Regions from separate parts of the Arthrobacter sp. D2-10 genome, predicted to be linked through region 1. Evidence: riboswitches for the same ligand, from Rfam matches in the RefSeq annotation. Region 1 holds a riboswitch; the other holds the start of a gene.
The links. A riboswitch is a leader RNA that binds a small molecule or an ion and turns the genes downstream of it on or off. The one in region 1 is predicted to bind cyclic di-AMP.
Positions count from the first base shown of each region.

Region 2: it holds a riboswitch for cyclic di-AMP, as region 1 does, so the genes downstream of both, M1D74_RS09575 (LysM peptidoglycan-binding domain-containing protein) here and M1D74_RS02610 (hypothetical protein) in region 1, are expected to answer to the same signal.

Region 1 covers NZ_CP096431.1:533,658-539,577, forward strand. The annotation lists gene M1D74_RS02605 (M23 family metallopeptidase) at 140-904, shown strand; cyclic di-AMP (ydaO/yuaA leader) riboswitch at 1,051-1,212, shown strand; gene M1D74_RS02610 (hypothetical protein) at 1,218-2,015, shown strand; gene M1D74_RS02615 (NlpC/P60 family protein) at 2,041-2,862, shown strand; gene M1D74_RS02620 (HNH endonuclease) at 3,070-3,570, shown strand; gene mobA (molybdenum cofactor guanylyltransferase) at 3,567-4,184, shown strand; gene M1D74_RS02630 (DUF6457 domain-containing protein) at 4,199-4,483, shown strand; gene M1D74_RS02635 (molybdopterin molybdotransferase MoeA) at 4,480-5,733, shown strand; gene M1D74_RS02640 (FdhF/YdeP family oxidoreductase) at 5,788-5,920, opposite strand, start outside.
Region 2 covers NZ_CP096431.1:2,054,050-2,059,969, forward strand. The annotation lists gene M1D74_RS09565 (alpha/beta fold hydrolase) at 1-1,691, shown strand, start outside; gene M1D74_RS09570 (NAD-dependent epimerase/dehydratase family protein) at 1,688-2,662, shown strand; gene M1D74_RS09575 (LysM peptidoglycan-binding domain-containing protein) at 2,844-3,740, opposite strand; cyclic di-AMP (ydaO/yuaA leader) riboswitch at 3,745-3,902, opposite strand; gene M1D74_RS09580 (YtxH domain-containing protein) at 4,048-4,329, opposite strand; gene mutM (bifunctional DNA-formamidopyrimidine glycosylase/DNA-(apurinic or apyrimidinic site) lyase) at 4,407-5,441, opposite strand; gene rnc (ribonuclease III) at 5,457-5,920, opposite strand, start outside.

The DNA.
Region 1 (5,920 bases):
AGCGGTGCACGCAGCCGCTTCGCCTGCCCCGGTGTCTTCACCTTCCCCGGCTTCGCCACGTCTGACGGTGCCAGAGGCGCCTCGCTGTGCAGCCGCTCCAATGTCACGGTGTGAAGCCCGCACTGGTTCCGTTGCGTCCGTGAGCAGCGGAACGTTCGCGCAGCCAGCGGCGCTGCGCCCCCGCGATGGCCAGAGGATTGAACGACGACGACGCGCTGTCACCGCTCGCCGCGACGTCTCCTTCGCCGGGATCAGCCAGAAGGTCGCCATTGCAGCCGCCGCATCGGGCATGGTACTGACCGTCGCACTTCCCACCACCGCCGCAGTCGTGCCCGCAGAGGCTCAGGTAGCTGCCGCCGCTTCGGCCGAGCAGGCAGAGCCGCAACCCATCCAGGCGGCCGCGGGCGCCGAGGTTTCGTTTGACCGCGCTGCCCTTCACGGCAAGTTCGATCCGGACGCCAAGCTCGTGGAGATTGTTTCTGCATCAGGTGGAGACATCGTGGCGGATGAGTCGAAGGGATCGCTCTCCGCGCCGCTGGACCACGTGGTGATGAGTTCGCCCTTCGGGACCCGGGTGAGCCCGATCACCGGTGCCGGGGAGCTCCACACCGGGCAGGACATGAGCGAGGCCTGCGGCACTGCTGTCAGAGCAGCAGCGGCCGGCACCGTGACGTTCGCGGGCTGGCATGCCTACGGCGGCGGCAACCGTGTGGTGGTCAAGCACGCCAACGGGTTGGAGACCACCTACAACCATCTGTCGGCGATGGATGTCACTGTGGGCCAGGTTGTGGACCGCGGGGAAGCCATCGCCCGGGTGGGTTCGACGGGTGCCTCAACGGGCTGCCACCTGCACTTTGAGGTGCTTGTCGACGGCAAGAACGTCGACCCAATGGGCTGGCTCTGAGCCGTTGCTCAGGTCGTCGTAACCATGAACACACCGTTCCGTGACCTGAATGTGACATACCTGATTTTCTGATGTACCGTTTCACTCGTGCCAAATCGCAGGGGGTTTGGCACTCTCGCGCAGATCGCCTAGCTCTGCCACTGCACGAGATCCGTTCGCAACAATCGCATGGCAGGGGCGGGGGAACCAATTGCGGGCTTCTTCTTCAGAAGTCCTTGGGGTTAAGTCGCTGGATCTGAGACGATCCGCGGCCGGGTGACTCCCATCCGAATCCGACAGCTCACCTCGCAGGCGTAGGGAGAGGCAATTTAACGTGTCAAACAGCTCTGCGCTGGGCCGCCACCGTGCGGTGCCGGCTCATACAAACTCGCTCGCAGCCATTTCGAAGGCTGTTTCTTCTAACGCAGGTTCCGTAGGACGCCAGGCAGCAGTCATCGTCGCCGCTTCCGGCCTCGTACTCACCGCCGGTCTTCCCGCTCACGGCGCATCTGACGCCCAGCGTTCAGCCCAGGCCGTCGGAACCCTCAGCGCAGTCGCTCAGCCAACCGCCGTCAGCGCATCCGCGGATGCAGCAGTTTCATTCGAGCGCGCAGCCGTCGAAGCCGTCGCTGCTCCCGAGATCGAAGTTGCTCCCGTTGAGGCTGCTCCGGTCGAAGCTGCGCAGGCAGAGGTCGTCGAAGCAGCACCCGCTCCGGCCGCAGTGGAGGTTGAGGCCGTAGAGGTTGCAGCCGTCGCCCAGCCCGAGGTCAAGGTCGAGGCCGCCGCAGTGAAGGCTCCAGCCCCTGTCGAAGCGCCTACATCCAGCGGGGTCGGTGCAGCACTCGTCGGATCCGCTTACTCCCAGATCGGCGTTGCGCAGGATTGCACCGCCATGGTTGAAAAGGCTCTTCGCTCCATCGGCAAGTCCGTCGGGGATATCGCACCGAGCGACTTCTTCGCATTCGGCTCCGTAGTATCCACTCCCGCACCCGGTGACCTCGTGGTCTCGGGCGGTCACGTTGCCATCTACGTCGGCAACGGCCAGGTCATCAGCGGTGGCCTGAACGGTATGAACACCGGCCTTCACAGCCTTTCCGACCTCTCCGGCTACAGCTTCGTCCGCGTTAGCTAGAACCAGTTACCTGGAGCACACACACATGACCTCGAATACCCGTGCCATCGCGCGCCACCGCGCCGAAGTGCAGCGTTCCGCCCACCTCTCATCCATCGCACGCGCCGTCAGCGACAACGCTGGGGGAGTGGGACGCCAGGCAGCCGTCATTGCGGCAGCTTCCGGTCTCGTTCTGACCAGCGGTGTCGCCGCAAACGCGGTCGAACTTCCGTCGGAACGCAACACCGTCACCACCGCGCTTGAGGTCCAGGCCGTCAAGGCTCCGGTCCAGGCGCCGGCTGACGCTGAGATCTCGTTCAACAAGACCGCCGTGAAGGCTGTGGCAGCTCCTACAGTGGCAGCGCCTGCTGTTATAGAGCCGCAGGCGGAGACCGTTGAAGCCGCTCCGGTTGAGGTTCCGGTTGTTGAGGCCGCAGTTCAAGCCGCGCCTGCAGTCGCAGTGGAAGCAACGGCCACTGTTGCTGCGCAGCCAGCTGTCGCCGAGAAGCCCGCCCCCGCAGCACCCGAGGTATCGTCCGGCGTGGCCGCCACCATCGCTGCTGCCGCCAAGGCTCAGCTCGGTGTAACCCAGGACTGCACACGCCTTGCCAGCAACGCTCTCGCTGCCGCTGGGATCAACTTCCACGGCTGGCCGGCCGGCTACCTCTCCCTTGGCCGCACGGTCAGCGCCGCTGAAGCGATCCCCGGCGATCTGATCTACTACGCAGACGGCGGCATGGGCGCAGCTCACATTGCCGTTTACATCGGTGGAGGCCAGGCAGTTCACGGTGGCTTCAACGGAAACCAGACGGTCATCGCCCCGGCCGAGCTCGGATCGGGTGGAGTTTACATCCGCGTCGGCGGCTGATTGCTGGTCAGCAAACGTTTATAGGGTCTCTTGCCGCACGGCAGGGGGCCCTATCGTTTTCCTCCGCCGGCACAGAGTGGCGATTGACGAATCCTTGTAGCAACGGCTTACCCTTGCACTGTTAATCCGAAGTACCTTCGCTGTAGCTTCGCAGGGCGCCAGGAGTTCCTCTGATCCTGCAGCTATGGACGGCAAAGAGGAATGTGCATGCGCACTCTCGTTCTGAATGCTGGATACGAACCACTGGCGGTGGTGACCTTCCGCCGGGCACTCGTCCTTGTCCTCACCGGTAAAGCGAGCGTCGTGGCAGAAGGTGAAGACCCGGTTGTCGGCCCCAACGAAGTCTTGTCGCGACCGTCAGTCATTCTGCTCAACCGGTACGTGAAAATCCCATACCGCAGCAGTTCCGTCGCGACGCGTCGCGGAGTGCTGCGCCGTGACAATCACCTGTGCGCATACTGTGGCAAGGCCGCCTCAACCATAGATCACGTGGTGCCGCGTTCCCGCGGTGGAGAGGACAGTTGGGAGAATCTTGTGGCCTGCTGCCTTCGCTGTAACAACGCAAAGGGCGACAAGACGCTTTCCACGCTCGGCTGGTCCCTTCGCATAGTTCCCAGGCCGCCCCGCGGCACGTCGTGGCAGATCCGGGAGCTGGAGAAGCCCTCGCCGCAGTGGAGCGAATTCCTGCCGGCAGACAACGCCGCGTGAACGGGCCCGCTACCGAGGGTCCGGCTACCGAAGAGCTGTCGTTCGACGCCGTGGTGCTGGCCGGGGGCAGGTCTTCCCGTCTAGGCGGGGTACCGAAGGCGTCCTTGAGAATCAGCGGCTCGACGCTGCTTGCCCACACCTGCGAAGCAGCCCGTGCGGCGAGGCGGCTTGTCGTCGTCGGTGATCGGGCACCCGAGATGCCGGCGCGGGTAGAGCTGATCCGTGAGGAACCGCCGTTTGGCGGGCCGGCCGCGGCCGTGAGCGCCGCCGTCGTACATTTGAGCCCCGATCCGGCGCCCTGGGTGCTTGTGCTCGCCTGCGACATGCCCCGGATCAACGAGGCGCTGCCAGCGCTCATCGCGGGCGCGCTCGCTACAAATGCGTCCGTACTGGCGCACGACGGCGGGAGGGACCAACCGCTTGCCGCATTGTATCGGTGGGCGGACCTTGCGACGGCGGTTGATCAGGAGGAAGTAAGAAACCTGTCCATGCGTGCCCTCCTTGCTAGGGTGACATGGAGTCCAGTTGACGTTCCCGCGGGCTCAACCATTGATATCGATACGTGGTCCGATGCCCGAAACTTCAGGGCGGAGGCGCCGGATGCGGGTAAATAGCGAGAGGGTTCACCATGGAGGATCGGGATCGCCTGCTCAGGCAGTGGAGCGAGACGTTGCTGGAGATGTTCGAACTTGAGGACATTGAGGTAGATGTCGACGCAGTCCTCGCCCTGGCGGGGAAGGCGGCGCACTCCGTGGTTCGCCCCGCTGCACCGCTGACCACGTTCATCGCCGGATATGCCGCAGGGATGGCAGTTGGGATCGGCCAGGCGGACAGCGTAACGGCCATGCGGTCCGCTCTGCAGGCAGCCGCATCTGCCTGCCCGCCGGTAACTGCGGCGGAGGACCGCCGATGAGCGGTTCGGGACACGAGGTCACGTGGGAGGACGCCCGAAGGCTGGCATATGAGTCAGCTACACCCAAACCCGTGCAGACCGTCAAACTGGCGGATGCGCTAGGCCAGACGCTGGCTGAGCCCGCCGTGGCACTGCAGCCCATACCGCACTATGCGTCGTCCGCCATGGACGGTTGGGCGCTCTCAGGGGAGCCGCCCTGGACGCTCGTGACGCCCGTCCCGGTGGATGAGAGCCCGTGGCACCGGGCGCACGAACACAAGAAATCGGGATACGCCACCCTGGAGCCGGGTCAGGCAACCTTCATCCTCACCGGCGGTGTTGTCCCGCCCGGGGCTACGGGTATCCTCCGCACCGAGCACGGGGCCATCCGCGACGGCGTGTTGAACCGCAACGAGCGGGCACGCCCGGACGAGCCACGCGAGAACGAACACATCCGACCCGCCGGCGAGGAAGCGGCGCAAGGAACAGAGACTATCGCCGCGGGATCGGTCCTGAATCCGGCGCAGATCGCGCTCGCCGCGGTATGCGGTTATGACACCCTGCCCGTTCTGCGCGCACCGCGCGTCTCATTGCTGCTGACCGGCGACGAGGTTATCGAAGCAGGCCTGCCGGAACCCGGACAGGTGCGGGACACCTTCGGCCCCCAGCTACCCGGTCTTATCACTATGCTGGGCGGCCACGTGGACACCGTGGGCCGGGCACGGGATGATCTCGACGACGTCGTGGCGGCCATCAGCGCCGAAGCCATGGACGAGGTGTCGCTGGCGCGATCGTCCGGGGACGTATTGATCAGCACCGGCGGCACCGGCGCATCCGACGCCGACCACATCCGCCGAGCGCTGACCGTGCTTGAAGCGGAACTCATCATCGATGGCATCGCTATGCGGCCGGGGCACCCTACTCTTTTGGCGCGCCTGCCTGACGGGCGGTTCTTCGTCGGCCTGCCCGGTAATCCGTTGGCTGCAATGATGGCGCTGTTCACGGTAGGGGCGCCGTTGCTGGCAGGCCTGCGTGGAGCAGACTTTCCGGAATCGCGGTCGGTTCTGGTCGGAGAGTCGTTCGACGCGCTGCCCGGACGGACGCGCCTGGTGCCCTATCGCTATCAGACTGGACGGGCCATGCCCACCGTTCATCACCGATCGGGCATGCTGCGCGGACTCGCCGACGCCGACGGCGTCCTGGTGGTGCCTGAGCAGGGGTGCGAGCCGGACGAGAAGGTCGTGGCGCTGCAGCTGCCCTGGTTCAGCTGATACCGCTCACCCGGTCCCACGCCTGTTCGCCCGTTTCGGAGCGTCTTCTCCCGTTCAGACGGTTGCCGGCATGTCCTGCTGCTTGTTCTCCTCGCCCGCACCTCCCGCAGGGCCGTCTGCTGCCGGTTCCAACCGGACGATGACGCCTTTGGAGACAGGGGTGTTGCTGCCCTTGACCGTGTCGTCG
Region 2 (5,920 bases), 1.5 Mb from region 1:
TGCGTGCCTCCTCGGACGACGACGAGAGCGAGGCTCCCGGGGCAACCACACCGCTCTGGCATCAGATCCGCGAGAGGAGCCGCGGTCCCGCAGCGCAGACGCTCGCCATAGCTGACATGGGACAGGACGGTTCCGTGGCCGCCTCACTCTCCTGGCAGGAACTGGATTCCCGGGTCAGCCGCCTCGCTGCGGCTCTGAACCGGATAGGGGTGACGGCAGGCAGCAGAGTGAGCCTGATGGTCCCACCGGGCATTGACCTGACCGTCCTGATCTACGCCTGTCTCAAACTCGGCGCCGTCATCGTGGTTGCCGACGCTGGGCTGGGACCGAAGGGGCTGAGCCGGGCTGTACGCGGCACAGTCCCGAACTTCCTGATCGGTATCGAACGTGCGCTGGCGGCAGCGCGCCTTTTCGGGTGGCCGGGTGTCCGCATCAGCGCCGGCGCAGTCTCCCCCCTGCGGGGGCGACTGCTGGAGGTGAGGTACCGCCTGGAGGATCTCCTGTCGGAGGGGAATGCCTACGACGGCGCCGATCCCGACGCTGACTCCGACGCCGCGATTCTCTTTACGTCCGGTTCAACAGGGCCGGCGAAAGGCGTTGTGTACACGCATCGCCAGTTGTCGGCCATGCGGGACACGCTTGCCGCCACCCTGCAGTTGGCACCGGGCAGTGCACTGGTCGCCGGCTTCGCTCCCTTCGCGCTCCTCGGTCCGGCCCTTGGTGCGGCGTCGGTAACTCCTGATATGGACGTCACCGCGCCACGGACACTGACAGCGCGGGCACTTTCCGATGCTGCAGCCGCCATCGACGCCACCACGGTCTTTGCCTCCCCGGCTGCACTTCGCAACGTTCTGGCTACAGCCGCCGACGTCTCGGACCGCGGGAAGGCGGCGCTCGAGCGGATAGAGGTGCTTCTCTCTGCCGGGGCCCCCGTTCCCGTCACTCTTCTGGAGCATCTACAGCCCCTTGTTCCCAACGCTGTCCTGCACACGCCATACGGCATGACCGAAGCACTGCCGGTGACTGACATCGATTTGGGCCAGATCCGGGAGTCAGCAGCCTCGAGGTGTTCGGGTGCCCGCAACGGAGTATGCGTCGGGGCGCCCGTTCCGGGAGCGGAGATCCGCATCAGTGCGCTTGACCGCGACGGCGTTGCGTCGGGTGAACCCACAGCTGAGCCGGGCGTGACGGGAGAAATCCTCGTCCGCGCTCCCCACGTCAAGGACCGCTATTTCCGGTTATGGTTGACTGAACGTGAATCCTCCCGGACTGCCGGCTGGCACCGCACCGGCGACGTCGGACACCTCGACGCTCAGGAGCGGCTGTGGGTAGAAGGACGGCTCACACACCTGATCACATCCGCCGATGGCATCCTGACGCCCGTAGGGCCGGAGCAGGCAATCGAGCGACTCGACGACGTTCGTCAGGCGGCCGTGGTTGGAATAGGTCCGGCCGGCACACAGGCTGTGGTTGCCGTTGTGGAGCCCGCCCACGGTGCAGGAGCAATCAGCCTCGCACCGACAACCATGGCCAGCGCCGTCAGGCAAGCGGTCGGCAGTGAGCAACTGGCTGCCGTACTGACGGTGTCCGCACTGCCCACTGATATCCGGCACAACGCGAAGATCGACCGTTCTGCGGTGGCCGAATGGGCTGCCGCGGCGCTCGAGGGACGCGGAAGGAAAAGACCGTGAAGGTCCTGGTGACCGGTGCAAGCGGAATGCTGGGTGGAGCGGTCGCCTCCCTACTGGTGCAGAACGGACATACCGTCCGGACCCTGCAGCGCCGATCTTCGGGCGTACTGGGCGCGGAGGATGTGACCGGTCAGCTAACCGACCGAAGGACGCTTGAGACCGCTGTGGCGGACATGGACGCGGTCGTTCACCTCGCGGCTAAGGTTTCATTCACCGGCGATCCGGCGGAGTTCCACCGCGTCAATGTCACCGGCACAGCTGATCTTCTCAGGGCTGCCCGGACAGCAGGGATCGGTCGGTTCGTGCACGTATCCTCGCCCTCGGTTGCGCACATCGGAAAGCCACTGGTCGGTGCTGCGGCCGGACCGGCAGATCCCCGGCAAGCAAGGGGATCCTATGCCCGGACCAAGGCTGAGTCGGAGATCCTTGCCCTTGGCGCGAATGACGATCGCATGTCGGTCACTGCCATCCGCCCTCACATCGTGTGGGGACCGGGAGATACTCAATTGGTGGAGCGCGTCCTGAGCCGCGCCCGTGCCGGCAGGCTTCCGCTCCTCGCCGGCGGAACAGCACTCGTCGACACAACCTATGTGGACAATGCGGCGTCCGCCATTGCGGCCGCTCTGCACCGGATCGATCATGTGCGGGGCCTGGCTTTGGTGGTCACGAACGGTGAACCACGCCCCATCGGCGAACTCCTTGCCCGCATGTGCGCGGCAGGCGGAGTTCCTGGACCGAGGATGTCTGTCCCGAGTTGGGTTGGCCGACTTGCCGGAAGCGCCGTCGAGACGTTCTGGCGCGGATCCAACGCCGACGGTGAACCGCCGATGACCCGTTTCCTGGCCGAGCAACTGTCGACGGCGCACTGGTTTGACCAGCGCCAGACCCGGAAGCTTCTGGACTGGACCCCTGAGGTAAGCCTCGACGAGGGCTTTGCACGGCTGGCTGACCACTACGGTGTTGCCATCTGATCCTCGTCCCACCGTGAGGATCCCGCCTCGCTCAACGGCACAGGCGAGCCGAACGGCAATGCTGGCAGATGGCAGAACGGCGGAAATACACGTGGGAAACAAAAGGGAGAACCGGATTCCCGGTTCTCCCTTTTATGTTGAACAGCTATGCGGTGCGAGCCACAGTGGCCGCAGGTGCCTGCTACGCGCGGTAGAAGGACACTGCGCCCAGATCGCTCAGCGGGTGCTGCATGGTGAGGTTTGCACCGTTCATGCCGCTGCTGATGACCTGGCCGTTGCCGGCGTAGACGGCCACGTGTCCGGCGCTGATGACAATGTCACCTGGTGCCGGGGTGCTGACAGGGGTGCCGTAGGCGGCGAACTGTGCCGGGCCGAGGTCGCCGGTTCCCAGTGCGCGCTCCAGCAGGACGGTGCAGTCCTGGATCAGACCGGCCGCGAGCTGGGCCCGAGCCGAAGCGAGGATGCTTGCGCCGGTGGCGCTGCCCGAGCCTTCTGCAACCTGAATTTTGGTCGAGGATGCGGTGGTGATGTTCATCGTGCTGCTCTCAGCAGGAGCCGGAGCAGGAGCCGGGGCGGGAGCCGGAGCAGCCTGAACCTGCGGTGCAGGAGCAGCAGCAGGAGCCGGAGCCGCAGCAGGGGCCGGAGCCGCAGCAGCACTACCGGACAGGCTGATGACCTGGCCCGGGTAGATGATCGAATCCCAGCCGAGGCCGTTCGCAGCGAACACGGCGTCCAGGCTGACACCATAGCTGGCAGCGATCGAGCCGAGGGTGTCGCCGGACTTGACCGTGTGGGTCGGAGCCGCAGCGGCGGGGGCCGGTGCAGCAGGAGCCGGCGCTACGGGGGCGGACGCCGCCTGAACGCTGACCTCAGGCGCCTGGACTGCAGCCGAAGTAGTAGTGGTGGTGGTTCCCGCGCTTGCCGGGAGTGCAGCTCCGAAGAGAATTCCGGAAGCTGCTACAACAACGGCCGCAGGCCGGCCAACGGTGCCAGCGTGAGCGCTGACGGCCTTGGACACAAGCTGCATGGTGCTGGGCGAAGTTGCACGGTGGCGCGCGATATGACGGTTTTTGGACACGGAAATTGCCTCTCCCAATGCCTGCGGAGTTAGCTGTCGGATTCGGATGGGAGCCACCCGGACAATCAGCCTTAGGCCGATTCGTCTTCACCCCTAGGACTTCTGAAGAAGCCCACTATCTGGTTCCCCCGCTCCTGCCGCGATGTGTAGCGAACGGACCTTCCAGCGGCGGCAGGATTAGGCAAATCCACCAGAAGGAAGCCGGGCTTTTGAACCCGGCGTATCCATAACGTTACATTCCTTTGGTTGAATTGTCACGTTTCGATCACAGAGAGGCCATTCCCGCGTGCCCTACAGGGCCCTAGCGTCAGATCTTGTATTCGTCGGTGGGGCTCTTGGGAGCGTCCTGATCGTTGCCGCGATGCATTGCGGACTGCGCCTTCTTCAACACCTGCTCAGCCTGCGCCTGCACCTCCGGAGCCTTCGCCTTTACCGTCTCGGATGCCTGAGAGACCTTGTCCTGGACCTTCGGGCTCTTCCAAAGCTCATTCGCTTTGACCTTGATCTGCTCGTAGCTCGCGCGACCGGCCCGCGCACCCATGACGTAGCCTGCCGCCATGCCTGCCGCAAATACCAACTTGTTCTTCATTGCGATTCTCCTGACGTGTCGGATACCCAGGTTTCGAATCTAGTCAGCTTACTTACTTTTGTCACGTCCTGTGACGCTCACCAGCGCCCGTTGCGCGGCCTGGGCTGACACCGGGGGCACGTGTAGGAGGAGCGATTCATGAACGTTTCCCGCCGTATTCGCGACTCCAGGCCGCTCGCAGAACACCTTCGGCAGGGCTCACCCTCCCGGCCATACGCGTTGAGCGAGCGCGCGAAGTAACCGGATGCTCCATTCACGTTGACGTACAGGGAATCAAAGCTGGTTCCCCCCGCATCCAATGCCCGACTCATGACGCTCCGGCACGCCTCAAGCAACCGTGACGCCTCCGCCCGGCGAAGGGTATCCGTAGCTCGCGCATAATGAAGCTTTGCGGCCCAGAGCGATTCGTCGGCATAGATGTTGCCCACACCGGAGATAAGTGTCTGGTCAAGGAGCGCGCGTTTCAGCCCGGTACGCCTGGCGCGCAGTTTGCCGAAGAAGGAATCGAAGGAAAAAGCCGGGTCCAGCGGGTCCCTGGCGATATGTGCTGCCTCAACAGGCACCAACGGCGCCGGGTCCTCCCCCAGTCCGCCGGGAAAACCATCCGGCGTCGTCACCATGCTGGTGACAAAGAGAACCCCGAAGATTCGCTGGTCGACAAAGCGGAGTTCTTCCGGCAGCGGATCGGCTCCGCCAGTGGACGAAAGCGTGAGGCGTACTTTCAGGTGTTTCTCGTCGGGCTGGTGGGAATCCTCGACCAGCAGCTGGCCGCTCATACCCAGGTGAGCCATCAACGCAACGGCGGATCCGCCGTGCCGTTGCCCGCTGGCAAGCAAGCCACTCGACAATGCTGCGTCCGATTCGGCGTCGTCGGCGATGTCAGGGAGGGCTGCGCCATCATCCGGGCCGGTGAGCGGCAGCCAGAGAAATTTTCCGCGGCGGACGGCATCCGAGATTGAGGCACCCACGAGGTTGCCGATGAAGTCTTCGGTTCCCATTGCGTGGCGGCGGATAGAACGTGGATCCAGAACGTCGACCGCTTCGATACGGCGTCCGCGCACCCACCGCGCGAGCCCACGGCGGACTACCTCCACCTCAGGAAGTTCAGGCATGGCGCAGGCCTGGGGTCACGTGGACTGGCGTTGATCCACGCCCGCCTGAGCGTCGGCGCCCGCCGCCTGCAGCAGCTTCCAGGAGGCTGCTGCAGCCTCCTGCTCGGCTTCCTTCTTGGACCTTCCGGATCCTGAACCGTAGGCGGATCCTCCAATGATCAGGATCGCCTCAAAACGGCGGTCGTGGTCAGGACCGAAGCCGGTGACCTGGTAATCGATCACTCCCATGCGCTGCGCGGCTGCGATCTCCTGAATGCTGGTCTTCCAGTCCGTCCCGGCTCCGAGGGCAGCAGCATCCTGCAGCACGGGGCCGATGATCCGCATGACCAGGCAGCGAGCAGTTTCCATGCCGCTGCTCAGGTAGGTGGCCCCGATAATGGCCTCCATGGTGTCGGCGAGGATGGACGATTTGTCCCAGCCATTGGTCAGTTTCTCCCCCTGTCCCAGGAGGATGTGTTTTCCAAGGTCGAGTCCGCGGG